2 regions of the Clostridium sp. JNZ J1-5 genome follow, and region 1 is predicted to be linked to the other one. Evidence: a T-box and tRNA genes for the amino acid it is inferred to sense, from the RefSeq annotation. Region 1 holds a T-box; the other holds one or more tRNA genes.
What was found. The T-box of region 1 lies ahead of thrS (threonine--tRNA ligase). A T-box ahead of a tRNA ligase gene usually reads a tRNA of that ligase, here a tRNA-Thr.
Positions count from the first base shown of each region.

Region 2: it encodes a tRNA-Thr, which carries the amino acid that the T-box ahead of thrS (threonine--tRNA ligase) is inferred to sense. The anticodon was not compared.

Region 1 is NZ_CM132773.1:617,973-625,299, reverse strand. Features, by position in the region: gene istA (IS21 family transposase) at 1-1,009, shown strand, start outside; gene istB (IS21-like element helper ATPase IstB) at 1,002-1,769, shown strand; gene ACWW38_RS03170 (hypothetical protein) at 1,854-2,135, shown strand; tRNA gene ACWW38_RS03165 (tRNA-Val) at 2,924-2,999, shown strand; tRNA gene ACWW38_RS03160 (tRNA-Asp) at 3,017-3,093, shown strand; tRNA gene ACWW38_RS03155 (tRNA-Phe) at 3,097-3,172, shown strand; tRNA gene ACWW38_RS03150 (tRNA-Gly) at 3,178-3,252, shown strand; tRNA gene ACWW38_RS03145 (tRNA-Cys) at 3,259-3,333, shown strand; tRNA gene ACWW38_RS03140 (tRNA-Cys) at 3,452-3,526, shown strand; gene ACWW38_RS03135 (DUF6873 family GME fold protein) at 3,566-4,270, opposite strand; gene ytxC (putative sporulation protein YtxC) at 4,411-5,316, shown strand; T-box leader at 5,377-5,612, shown strand; gene thrS (threonine--tRNA ligase) at 5,689-7,327, shown strand, end outside.
Region 2 is NZ_CM132773.1:2,612,179-2,619,505, reverse strand. Features, by position in the region: gene recD2 (SF1B family DNA helicase RecD2) at 1-1,648, opposite strand, end outside; gene metK (methionine adenosyltransferase) at 1,844-3,019, opposite strand; SAM riboswitch class I at 3,093-3,194, opposite strand; tRNA gene ACWW38_RS12635 (tRNA-Tyr) at 3,424-3,508, opposite strand; tRNA gene ACWW38_RS12630 (tRNA-Val) at 3,558-3,633, opposite strand; tRNA gene ACWW38_RS12625 (tRNA-Tyr) at 3,645-3,729, opposite strand; tRNA gene ACWW38_RS12620 (tRNA-Thr) at 3,735-3,810, opposite strand; gene yyaC (spore protease YyaC) at 4,086-4,637, shown strand; gene mreB (rod shape-determining protein MreB) at 4,763-5,794, opposite strand; gene spoIIID (sporulation transcriptional regulator SpoIIID) at 5,936-6,190, opposite strand; gene ACWW38_RS12600 (peptidoglycan DD-metalloendopeptidase family protein) at 6,314-7,063, opposite strand; gene spoIID (stage II sporulation protein D) at 7,284-7,327, opposite strand, start outside.

The sequences.
Region 1 (7,327 bases):
CGTTAAGACCTTTATTGAGTGCCATAAGGCTGCTTTTAAGTATTTTGGAGGCATCCCACAAAATATAAAAATTGATAACTTGAAGGCTGGTATTTTAGAAACCGACTTCTATGAGCCTGTAATTCAAAAAGAATATGCTGTATTTGCATCTTATTATGGATTTTGGGCGGAGCCCTGCAGAGTTTATACTCCTACGGATAAAGGAAAAGTTGAATCATCTGTTAAATATGTAAAAAATAATTGCTTTAAAGGAAGAGAATTTAAGGATGCTGACGAAGCAAAGACTTTCCTAAAAGAGTGGCTTGATAATATTGCAAATAAAAGAATACATGGAACTACTAAAAAAACACCAATAGAAGTATTCACATCTACAGAAAAGAATAGATTATCATCCCTACCAATTGAGGACTTCGTCCTATCTCACAGCAGTGAGTGTCTTGTAAATACAAACTGCCATATCTCCTATAAAGGTAATTACTATTCTGTACCTTATGGGTTTATCGGACAAACTGTTAAAGTAATAGAAATGAATGGACTTTTAAGGATATTTTTATCCGAAAAAGAAATCGCCCTCCATAGTTTGCAGACCAATGAAAAGGGCAACTTTATAACAGATATAAACCACTATCCTAGAAGTAAGAATATCTCTATTAAGGACATTTTGTCAAGACAAAAATTAGAAATGAGTGAAATAGGAATTCATGCACTGGAATTTTATGAGAAATACTTAAATACCAATCTTAAAAATAGAAAATATGACTATAGAGCAATTTCTGGAGTACTCTCTTTAAGAAAAAAATATGATAGTGGAACTATAAATGAAGCCTGTAAAAGAGCTATAACATTTAATGCTATAAGTTATAAAATGATAAAAAACATCTGTGATAAAGGTGTAGTTTGTGATGAGATACCAGCCCAAAGCTATGTTAACTCTGAAGCTACAGAAATCGCAAGAAGTTTGCATGAATATAATAAATTACTATCAGGGGGAGTAGGAAAGAATGAATGATTTACTTTTATCTAAACTAAAAGATTTGAAACTCTCAGGGGTGATTAAAACCATCGATATGAGGAATGAAGAAGCCATAAAAGATAATTTATCTTTCATGGAGTTTATTGAGTTATTGATAAATGACGAGGTATTAAACAGAAAAAATAATGGTAATACTAAGAGAATTTCTAAGGCAAAGTTCCCACAACATAAATCTTTGGAAGAATATAATTTTAATTATCAACCTACGGTTAATAAAAGATTTATTTATAATTTAGGGACTTGTGAATTTATAAGAAAAAAAGAGAATATAGCATTTATTGGCCCACCCGGAACTGGCAAAACTCATTTAGCGATAGCTTTAGGTTTTAAGGCTATCGCCCAAGGATATAATGTTCTATTTACTACAGTTAACCAAATGCTCGAAGAGCTGTATATGTCTAGAGCAGATAACTCTTTTAACTCAAAAATAAAGAAGTACATATCACCAGATTTACTAATATTAGATGAGCTAGGTTTAAAAAAGCTCACACAAAGCAATGTAGATGATTTTTATGAAATTATCGCTCGAAGATATGAAAATGGCTCTATTATCATTACTACAAATAAGGTTTTTGATGAATGGGGAAGGATTTTTTATGATCCAGTTTTAGCTACTGCTATCTTAGATAGATTCATACATCATTGCCACTTTGTAGTTATAAAAGGTGAGAGTTATAGGATGAAACAAAGAGAAAGTATATTAAAAGAAATCTCCTGTGACGAAAGTCACAAATAATTTTTTATCTAAAGTGGGGAATTTTTAGTCCCATTTTTGAGGAATTTTTATTGACAATAACAGTTAAATGAAGAAATTCATAATATGGTTGCAAGTTGGATTAAGAATATCAATGGTATCTATGGCAAAAATGATCCTCTCACAGATGATGGATATGCAATTAAAATACCACTTGACCCTGCTGTTAGGTTGCATGGAAAATCTCTAAACGCACTTGTAAATGAAGTCTATATAATAATCCCTGAAAATGACCCTCCATTTTTTATAATTTTTGAAGATGAAAATAAACCATACTGTTTTCTGTTTAATGGTAACATAGATATGTTATCAAAAAGTTTAGATTTTAAACTAAAAACTAACAGATAAAATATTAGAGATACTTTGAAAAATGTCCACATGCAAACGCATTTATTTAAGGTAGTTTTTTAAGCTATATTCAACAATATAATATATACTTAGTAACTCTACAGTGTGGCTGTCGCCATGTAAAATTATCATTTTGATTTTTGAAGTCCTTATAATATTTACTATAGTGCTTTTTAATTGCAACTAATTAAGGCATGTAAGATTACTGGCTAGCATATATGTATCAATTGAAGAAACTTTGAAGGAATAATTAGTAGTACTTAAGGCGGCTGTTTTAAAAATCCGTAATTGTGCTCAAGGACGAGCACAGCCCGCTCCCCGATAGGATGTCGGATGGAGCGGGGTAGGATTTTTAAATAAAGCCGCCTTTAGTACTACTTTATGAACTGAAGGTTTCTCAATGATACATATATGCGTTAGCCAAGTAATTTTACATGCCGCTATTTTGTTGCACTATACTTACGAAGTAAATTCTAGAGATATTATGATAAAGCTTAAAATTAGGTAATACATGTATAATAATTATCCTCTAAAAGCATATTGAAGATTATTATTCTAAAATTGAGATATAAAGATAATAAAAGATATTATGAATAATGTAATGTCATATAGATTTAATTTAGTATAAAGGTAGTTTTAGATATTGACAAAGAGGGCATAATTTTATATTATAGTAATGCGCTAAGGCAATAAGCTAATTAAACAGAAAGCTTCGATAAAACTTCGATAGAAAAATGTTGACAAAGAGCTTAATACAGTATATAATATAACTTGTCTTTGCAAAACATGGGCGCATAGCTCAGCTGGGAGAGCATCTGCCTTACAAGCAGGGGGTCACAGGTTCGAGCCCTGTTGTGCCCACCATGTTTTAAAGTTAATATGGCCCAATGGCTCAGTTGGTTAGAGTGCCGGCCTGTCACGCCGGAGGTCGAGGGTTCGAGTCCCTTTTGGGTCGCCATATGGCTCGATAGCTCAGTCGGTAGAGCAGAGGACTGAAAATCCTCGTGTCACTGGTTCGATTCCAGTTCGAGCCACCAATTTTGCGGGAGTGGCTCAGTGGTAGAGCGTCACCTTGCCAAGGTGAACGTCGCGAGTTCGAATCTCGTCTTCCGCTCCAATATAAGGCGCTATAGCCAAGTGGTAAGGCACGAGTCTGCAAAACTCTGATCCCCCAGTTCAAATCTGGGTGGCGCCTCCAAAAAACATCTTAGCAAAAGTTAAGATGTTTTTAATTTGAAATAATAGTTTGCAAAATATGGAACACAAGTACTTTAAGCTTCATAGATTATAATTGAGAAGTAAATAATGTAAATTGCGGCGCTATAGCCAAGTGGTAAGGCACGAGTCTGCAAAACTCTGATCCCCCAGTTCAAATCTGGGTGGCGCCTCCAAAAAAACATCTTAACTAAGTTAATTAGTTAAGATGTTTTTTATATTCTTAATATACTTCCACGATCTATCAATTTCCCATTTCTTAAAAATACAGGTTCTACATTGTGCTTTTTTAGGAAGCGAAGAATTTCTTCACCATGCTTGTAATATTCTAAATTTCCATAAAAGGCTAGTAAATTTTTTTCTAAAAGTCCACAACAACCTCCGATAAAGCCATAGTTTAGTCCAGGAAGATCTATATCACCTGGTGGGATTAAAAGCACATCTATACCTGCACTAATTAAAGCAGAGGCTATACCTTTATCACTGGTAATTATAGCATTATCTGTCACTATAGCTGTAGAGCATTTAGTATAGCCTTGTTTTACTTTTATTAATTTTTTAGAACTGGTATTGACTATATTTAATAGATTTTTATCGGTATAATCTAAATAATGTATAAAATAATTAGGTAAAGTAACAGCATTTAAAATAATATCTAAAGGATAGTTAGAATGTAAAGATAAATCAGATAGGGAAATGTTTAGCCCTAAACCAGATAAAGACTCTATAAAAGTCTTAGGAATATCTTTATGAAGGATAATATGTTGGTTATCAGTTATATGTAACAACATATCAGGATGTCCGCAGACTGAATAATATAAATCTTTTGAAGGAGGACATATTAAAATCTCATAGCCAAGTTTTAGTAAGGAGTTTTTTTCTTCTTCAGATGTCCTATAATCAATAATAACTTTTTTCAATATAATCACCACTCTATTAGAAGTATTTATTAAATATATCATAGTATATATTAATAGGTCTATAACAAATATAAATTTAAATACAATTTGCATATACATTTATTTTAAACACATACTAACTCCAGAAAGGAGTGTGTAATGTGTTATTGTTAACTATCGTCTACGAAAAAGAAAAACAAGATATTATGGCTGAATTAAATGAAATGAAAAAATACTTTGAAGCTAGAAATATATTCCTTGGGATTTCAGAGTCAATTAATTTAGGAACACATTTTGTAAAGATATTTTGTAATGATATAGATTTTAATCCTAAACTTAAAAATAAGTTTATTTTATATATATCTAATATTTTGTATAAAATAGTTATAGATGAATTTTGTTCAGATGAAATACAGAAATTTTTAATAGATACATATTTTTTCTTAAGATATGAAGAAATGAAAGAGGTTACAAACAGAAGTATTCAAATACTAAAAAATGAAGAGAAAATAACTGATGAAGACATGGTTTACTGCCAAAATAAAAAAAATGATATAGTAAACAAGATAAAAACCTGTATTGAAGAAAATGATGAAATAAATATACAGGGTTTTATTACCTTTAGGATGAAAGAGCTGACAGGTGAATTAGAAGATATAATAAACAAAGTTGTTGAAAAGTATATGGCTGAAAAAGAATATAACGAATTTATTAAGCTGTTAAAGTACTTTGTAGATGTTCAAGAAAGCAAAATTGATTTGGTTAACATAGTTGTGCGAAAAGATGGAAGTTACCTTGTTAGAGACAAAAATGATAATGATATAATGTATGAAATGTTAAATGATTTATCTGATACAAAATATTCGGATTCTGTAAGTGTAGAGGATTTAATTATAAGCGGACTAATAACATATTGTCCTGAAAACATTATAATTCATTGTAAAGATAACTGTAAAAGTAAAGAAATTATAGATACTATAACAAAGGTTTTTGAAGATAGAGTACAATTTTGCAATGGTTGTAAAAATTGTAAGAGCAAAAATACTAATGGAATTATAAAAGTATAATATATTAAAAGTATTGACAGCGTACCAGAATAGGAATATAATCTAATAAAAAATAATATATTAAAGACTAAGAAAAGGAAGAGTAAACAGATCACTACTCTAAGAGAGGAAACCCATGGGCTGTAAGGTTTCTGTGTAAGTACTGTTGAAAACCACCTTTGAGTTGTATATTGAATTTAGTAGATATTTTCCGCGAACTGGCGTTAAAAGTACTGAGAGAGCAATGATATTTTTAAATATATTTATTTATATTATTGTTAATTTGGGTGGAACCACGACTATTACTCGTCCCATTATTGGGATGAGTTTTTATTTTTTGTTGAATTATAATAAAATATTACAATTGATTATATTTAAAAAGGAGGAAGACTTATGATTAAAGTAACATTAAAAGATGGAAAAGTTTTAGAAGTTGAGAAGGGATTAAGTGTTGGAGAAGTAGCTTCATTAATAAGCTCTTCATTAAGAAAAAAAGCTTTAGGGGCAAAAATTAATGGAGAAAAAGCTGAATTGATGGATAAGATAAATGAGGATTGCACTTTAGACATTCTAACCTTTGAAGATGAGGACGGAAAAGCTACTTTAAGACATACAGCATCTCATATACTTGCGCAAGCTGTTAAGAGATTATATCCTGATGTAAAATTAGCTATTGGACCTTCAATAGAAAATGGATTTTACTATGATTTTGATGCTGATTTTTCATTTACTCCAGAAATATTAGAAAAGATTGAAAAAGAGATGGAGAAGATAGTTAAGGAAAATCTTGAATTAAAGAAATTTACACTTTCTAGAGAAGAAGCAATAAAATTTATGAAGGAAAAAAATGAAGATTATAAAGTAGAATTAATACAAGATCTTCCAGAAGACGCAATTATATCTCTTTATGAGCAGGGAGAATTTGTGGACTTATGTGCAGGGCCTCATGTACCTTCAACTAAAGAAGTTAAAGCATTAAAATTACTTTCAGTAGCTGGAGCTTATTGGAGAGGTAATGAAAAAAATAAAATGCTTCAAAGAATATATGGAACAGCTTTCACAAAGAAGAGCGAACTTGATGAGTATATTCATATGATGGAAGAAGCTAAAAAAAGAGATCATAGAAAACTAGGAAAAGAATTAGGACTATTTGTAATTCCAGAAGAAGGACCAGGATTCCCACTATTCTTACCTAGAGGAGTTGAACTTAAAAATAATCTTTTAAAATATTGGAGAGAACTCCATAGAAAAGCAGGCTATGTTGAAATAGAAACTCCTATCATATTAAGTAGACACCTTTGGGAAAACTCAGGACATTGGGATCATTATAAAGACAACATGTATTCAGTTAAGATTGATGAACAGGACTTTGCTATAAAGCCTATGAACTGTCCAGGAGGAATGCTTGCTTATAAAACAGGAATTCACTCATATAAAGAATTTCCAATGCGTTATGCAGAATTAGGAAGAGTTCATAGACATGAGCTTTCAGGAGCATTACATGGTTTAATGAGAGTTAGAGCCTTCACACAAGATGATGCACATATATTTATGCTTCCAGAACAAATAAAGGATGAAATAAAAGGTGTTGCAAAATTAATCGACCAGGTTTATAAGGCTTTTGGATTTAAATATCATGTTGAATTGTCTACAAGACCAGAAGATTCAATGGGTACTGATGAAGAGTGGAAGATTGCCGAAGATGGATTAAGAGAGGCTCTAGAAGAATTAGGACTTAAATATATAATAAATGAAGGAGATGGAGCATTCTATGGTCCTAAGATAGATTTCCACTTAGAGGACTGCATAGGAAGAACATGGCAATGTGGAACTATTCAATTAGACATGCAAATGCCACAAAGATTTGATTTGACTTATATAGGAAATGATGGAGAAAAGCATAGACCTGTAATGATCCACAGAGTTGCCTTCGGAAGTATAGAAAGATTTATAGGTATTTTAATCGAGCATTATGCAGGTAGATTCCCAGTATGGTTAGCTCCAGTTCAAGTTAAAGTGCTTCCAATATCAG
Region 2 (7,327 bases), 1.6 Mb from region 1:
GAGTTAATATCTGAATATCCTTTATTTTATTCCAATCTCTATTAAACTTTGGCAGTCTTTCATAAATAAGCTCTACCAATGTATCTAAAATTTTTTCTGGATCTTCTCCCTTTAAAAAATAAAAATCTTTATTTTTTTTATTTAGAATAGGCATTTCTCCATTATTAATTTTATGAGCATTTACTACAATCATACTTTCTTCAGCTTGCCTAAATATATCTTTTAATCTTACAACCTTTACGCACTTGCTCTCTATTAAATCTCTTAATACATTTCCTGGTCCTACAGAAGGTAATTGGTCTGCATCACCAACTATTATAAGTCTTGTTCCCATAGGAATTGCCTTAAGTAAGTTATTCATAAGCAATATATCTATCATGGATGCTTCATCAATTATCAATACATCGCATTGTAATGGAGATTCTTCCCCTCTTGAAAATTCCATATCATCTTCATCGCTAAATCCAAGCTCTAAAAGTCTATGTATGGTCTTAGCTTCTCTTCCAGTAGCTTCACTCATTCTCTTAGCTGCTCTTCCAGTTGGTGCTGCCATAAATACAGTCATAGCTGAGTTTTCAAATATTTCTGTTATACATTTTATTATTGTAGTCTTCCCTGTACCAGGTCCCCCTGTTATTATTTCTAACCCATTTTGAAATGCACCTTCTATGGCCTCAATTTGAGTTGGAGCAAAAGTAATATTATTATTTTTTTCAAAACTTTTTATTTCTTCATCTATATCAATTTTAATATTATCATAGCTACTGGTGGAAAGCGTAAGTATCTTGCTTGTAACAGATAGTTCACAATAATAATAAGGCATGGTAAATACACATTCCTCATTGTTGATTATCTCTACCTTAAGTTTTCCATTTAGAACGGATTCCTGTATATTTTGAATTATATCTTCATTTGGAATTCCTAGTATACTTTGGGCTTCTTTAGTCAACTTAGTTAAAGGCATGTATGTATTTCCCATACTACAAAATTGATTTACTATATATCTTATACCACACTGTATTCTAAATGGAGAATTACTCTCTATCCCTAGGCTTCTTGCTATTTTATCAGCTGTTTTGAATCCAATACCTGAGATTTCATCGGTTAAAGCATATGGATTCTCTTTCACTGCATTTATTGAATTTGCTCCGTATCTTTTATGGATTTTAATACATTGCTTAACAGTAACTCCATAAGTCTGAAGGAACACCATTATATTCCTTATCTCTCTTTGTTTTGCATAAGATTTAGATATAGTCTCTATCTTTTTTATTCCTATACCATCTATTTCTTTTAATCTTTCTATATTTTCATCTAATATCTCTAAGGTTTCTTCCCCAAAGTGCTCTACAATTTTTTTTGCAGTAACTGGTCCTATTCCTGATATTATACCTGAAGATAGATATTTTTCTATTCCCTCTAGTGAAGTTGGAACTATCTCTTCACATGAACTCACTTTAAATTGTTCACCAAATTGAGGATGATTAAACCATTCACCCTGAATTTTTAAATTTTGCCCTTCTGATATATAAGGTATGAATCCAGTTATAGTGATTTTCTTTTTCTTATCCTTTATATGTGCTACTACATATCCATTATTTTCGTTTTTAAAAACTATTCCCTCTACTGTTCCTTGTACTTCAGCCATAAAATCGCTCCTAAAATATAATTAACTTAAGTTAATTATAAGGTATATGCCTAACACTTCTCAACTATTATGTATTATTTAATATTTTTACCATGATTTTATTTAATAAACCTAAAGCTACTTATCTGCTCCATATAAAAAAAGCTAATATCACTATGATATTAGCTTTTTATACTAAAATGTTTAATTCAATTATTATATATATTTTTTGATAGCTTCTACTTTATCTAGCTGTTCCCATGGAAGTTCTACATCAGTTCTTCCAAAGTGCCCATAAGCTGCTGTTTGTCTATATAATGGTCTTCTTAATTCTAAATCTCTAATTATTGCACCAGGTCTTAAGTCAAATACTTTGTTAACTATTTCTACTATTTTATCGTCTTCAACTTTTCCTGTTCCAAAAGTATTTACTAAAAGTGATACTGGGCGAGCAACACCTATCGCATAAGCTAAACCTATTTCAAGTTTATCTGCAACTCCAGCTGCTACCAAGTTTTTAGCAACCCATCTTGCTGCGTAAGCTGCTGATCTGTCAACTTTTGTTGGATCTTTTCCTGAAAAAGCTCCGCCACCATGTCTTCCGTATCCACCATAAGTATCAACTATAATCTTTCTTCCTGTTAATCCTGTATCTCCATGTGGTCCACCGATAACAAATCTTCCTGTTGGATTTATGTAGTACTTTGTTTTGTCATCTAACCATTCATTAGGAATTATAAATCTTATTACATGTTCCATAAGATTTTTACGTATTTGCTCTTGTGTAACTTCTGGATCATGTTGAGTTGAAACAACTATAGCATCTATTCTTACAGGTTTATCATCCTCATATTCAACTGTAACTTGAGTTTTACCATCCGGTCTTAAGTATGGTAATATACCGTTCTTTCTAACCTCTGTTAATCTTCTTGAAAGCTTATGTGCCATACTTATAGGAAGAGGCATATATTCTGGTGTTTCATTAGAAGCAAATCCAAACATAAGTCCTTGATCTCCAGCTCCTATTGCCTCAACTTCGTCTTTTTCACCTTCTCTTGACTCTAGGGCTTCATCTACACCCATAGCTATATCTACTGATTGTTCATCAATTGCTGTCAATACAGCACATGTTTCAGCGTCAAATCCATATTTAGCTCTTGTATATCCTATATCTGTAACGACTTCTCTTACAAGCTTTGAAATATCAACATAACAGTTCGTGGATATTTCTCCCATAACCATAACCATTCCAGTTGTAACCGCCGTTTCACAAGCTACCCTTCCATTAGGATCTTTTTCTAAAATAGCATCCAAAATAGCATCTGAAATTTGGTCACACATTTTATCTGGATGTCCTTCTGTTACTGATTCTGAAGTAAACAATCTTCTCATTCTAAAATCTCCTTTCTAAAAAAAAATAAAACCCCTTCTTAATTGAAGAGGTTGATTGCGTGATTATCATGATTTCTTATCTTGCAGATTAAATCTGCAGGAATTAGCACCTTAGTACAACAGTACCGGTTGCTGGGTTTCACAGGGCCAGTCCCTCCACCTCTCTTGATAAGATTTTTTCTTATCTATTATTTAATTTTACTTAAGCAAAATAATATTATCACAGTATAATATCCATGTCAATAACATGAAGCTTAACTTATCATTAATTTTACAAATATTTATTTTATACAAATATTTAATTTGATTTATATAAATTTAAAAATAGGAGGTTTTAACTGAATTTAAAATCAACATTCATATAAAACAAAAATAAAAAAAGACATCAACATTGATGTCTTCTATGGTGGAGGAGGATGGATTCGAACCATCGAAACGAAACGTAACAGATTTACAGTCTGCCCCCTTTGGCCACTCGGGAACTCCTCCATATTAACTTTTAAAAAACTTAACAGCTACCAACTTCTCTAAAAATAAATGGTGGGCACAACAGGGCTCGAACCTGTGACCCCCTGCTTGTAAGGCAGATGCTCTCCCAGCTGAGCTATGCGCCCATTTATTTATATGGTGGAGGAGGATGGATTCGAACCATCGAAACGAAACGTAACAGATTTACAGTCTGCCCCCTTTGGCCACTCGGGAACTCCTCCGAAATTGGTGCTGGCACCAGGACTTGAACCCGGAACCTACTGATTACAAGTCAGTTGCTCTACCAGTTGAGCCATGCCAGCATGCTTATTTATTTTTTATTTTCAGCGTTTTACCGCGTCAACGAATATTAGTATACCTAGAACTAGCACTTATTTCAACTCTAACTTTTGTTATTTAAATGAAATTACAAGCATATTGCTCTTAATTTCACCACATTACTTCGAATTACTTATACATTTATATCAATTATTCATCTCCTTTTTCCTTTTAATTCTATTATATTTTCTTTTTTTATTAATTTTTATTTCATATAGTATATATGCTTTTCATATAAATTATCAAGGAGGTGTCGTTCTTGAATAAAGTCAGAGTCCACTATAAAGATAATCTATCTTATTACGAAATAGCATATTTTTTAAAAGATTACATGGATGAAAATTCTGTTATAGTATGTATTGGTACTGACAGATGTATAGGAGATTGTCTAGGGCCATTAGTAGGAACATTATTAAAAAATGAAAACTTCCCACTAAAAGTATATGGAACTATTTCTGAACCTATACACGCTTTAAATATAGATAAACAGCTTCAGCAGATAAAAAAACTTCATCCCTCTTCTAGTATAATAGGCGTTGATGCTTGTTTAGGAGAAATGAAAAACATAGGGGAAATACAAGCTCGCGATTATCCTATACATCCTGGAAAAGGTGTAGGTAAAATTTTACCTGAAGTTGGGGAAACCTCCATAATAGGTATTGTGGACTCTAGTGATAATAACGAGCTATTTACAAATAGGAATATACGCCTAGATTTAATTATGGAAATGGCCAAAGTCATTACTCACTCTCTAATCCATTCATATTACCTTTCACAATTACATGATAAAAATATGGATAACATAATATAAATATCATATGTTTTAAGCTATCCTTAACTTCTCATAATTCCAAAATAATTTTAAATAAAATATACGCTCCATAATTTTAAGATTATAGAGCGTATATTTTATAACTTATATAATAAGTATATATATTAGTCTATTAGGTTTATATCCTGCCCCTTATAAGATGCATCAATCTTATCTAGGTAGCTTAGTACATCTCCAGTGCCTAGAGCAACTGATGAAACTGAATCTTGAGCAACATGTACGGGAACTTTAGTTACTTCCTCTATTAACTTATCCAATCCATTTAATAAGGATCCGCCACCTGTCATTACAATTCCTCTATCAGCTATATCTGCTGCTAATTCAGGTGGAGTTTTTTCTAAAACTGAGTGAGTACAATCTGCAATAGCATTTACCGCCTCACTCAATGCTTCTCTCATCTCTTCTGAGGATACACTTATATTTTTAGGGAGTCCTGTTATTAGATCTCTTCCTCTTATTTCCATACTTATATTCTCTTCTCTTTTATATGCGGTTCCAATATTCATCTTTAATTCTTCTGCTGTTCTTTCTCCAATCATGAGTTTATGTTTTTTTCTTATGTACTTTATTATTGATTCATCGAAGCTATCCCCGGCAACTTTAATGGAACTTCTTACAACCATTCCACCAAGAGAGATTACTGCTATGTCTGTCGTTCCCCCTCCAATGTCTATTACCATATTACCACTAGCTTTTGTTATATCTAACCCAGCTCCAATAGCTGCTGCCAAAGGCTCTTCTATTAAGAACACTTTTTTTGCTCCTGCATTAACAGCTGCGTCCTTAACAGCTCTCTTTTCTACTTCAGTAGCTTCACAAGGAACACAAATTACAACTCTAGGAGCACCTACTCTTCTTTTTCCACAGGCTTTTCTAATAAAATGTTTTAACATCTTTTCTGTTATATCATAATCTGATATTACCCCATCCCTTAAAGGACGAATTGCAACTATGTTGCCTGGAGTTCTTCCAATCATTTGTCTAGCTTCTTCGCCTACTGCCAATACTCTATTTGCATTTTTATCAATGGCTACAACTGAAGGCTCCTTCAAAACAATTCCTTTCCCTTTGATATACACTAGAACTGTTGCTGTACCTAAATCTATTCCCATATCTGTACTCATTCTAAAAAACATTCCTAATTTCACTCCTGCTCTTTCGTATTATATTACATTGTATATTTTCTACTATTATCTATACTTATTATATACGTTAATACTCATTTATTCCATAGTATTACAAAAAAAACCTTTATTTTTGAGCTTAATTAGGAATTATTAACCTTCTATTGTTTTATATTTCATTTTAGTTGCTTTACCGCCCCTAATATGTCTTTCTGATTTATTTAAATCCAATACATCCTTAGCCTCTTTAGCTACTTGAGGATTAATTTTAGGTAACCTCTCTGTCATATCTTTGTGTATTGTACTTTTACTTACTCCGAAGACTTTGGCTGTTTTTCTTATTGTAGCTTTAGATTCTATTATATATCTTGCTACTTCAAGAACTCTTTCTTCAATGTAATCTTTCAAAGTGCTACCTCCTTAACCTTATATATTTATAAATATGCACTTATGTTATTTTAAATTACTATATAACATCTTATTATTTGGCCATTTTCCGAATTTAATCGGAAAATGGCTTTTAATGTTAACCTAATATTTTATATACTTTTCTGGATTTTCACTTGAAAATTGTGGCTCTTCTTTTGCATTTTTAAGAACCTCAAAGTGCAAGAAATTATTTCCTATTTCTTCAGACATTCCTCTTAAAGAACTATTTCCAACTTTACCTATCTCTTGACCTTGGGTTACTTTATCACCTTTTTTAACTTTTACTGCTTTATCTAAGTTTCCATAAGAAGTGGTTTTGCCATTCTCAGGATGATAAATAGTAATAGTTGTTCCAAATGATCCTTTTTCTTCTACTAACTTTACTTCACCGTCTGAAACTGCCTTGACTGGTGTACCAACATTTGCTTTTATGTTAATACCAAAGTTAGGTCTATATGTTTTAGAAGTTTCCCACCATACTGGAGTTTGAGAGTATTTCATCACTATTTCTCCATCCACTGGCTTAATAAATTTAGGTTCTGTAGTCTTTGATACTGATACTTCTTTTTTTGTTGGAACCTCAATTCCTGTTTCAGCTTTTTTCTCATTATTTCTTACTTGAACCGCATTATTAATTTCTTTATCCTTTTGTGATATAGAAACTTCTCTTGGTTTTTGAGAATCAACTTTTACATTTTGTGAAGCTTGCGGCTTATTTTCTACTTTTTTATTATTTTTTGTTGTTATAGCTGCAACTGTTGCTATAATGCACAAACATAGAAATAAGACTACATAAAAACCTTCCTTCTTAAAAAAATTTGAAGAATTTTTGTTAGTATTTTTGTTCTCCATATAAACACCTCCTTTTTGTAGTTTGTCCTTTGGCTAATAAAAAATACATATATTTTCAAATTTTCTTTCCTTTTTTTTCATTATTTTTTTACATGATTCTCCAAAATATTTGTTTAATTTCATGTAAATTACATGAATCAGATGAAATTATATAAAAAAGCAGTAAAATATTATTTCTAATAAATAAAAAAAAACGCCGACTTTTCGGCGCAAACATTATTTACTTTTCTTTTAGTTTAGTTATTTTTACTCCTTGATAGTAAT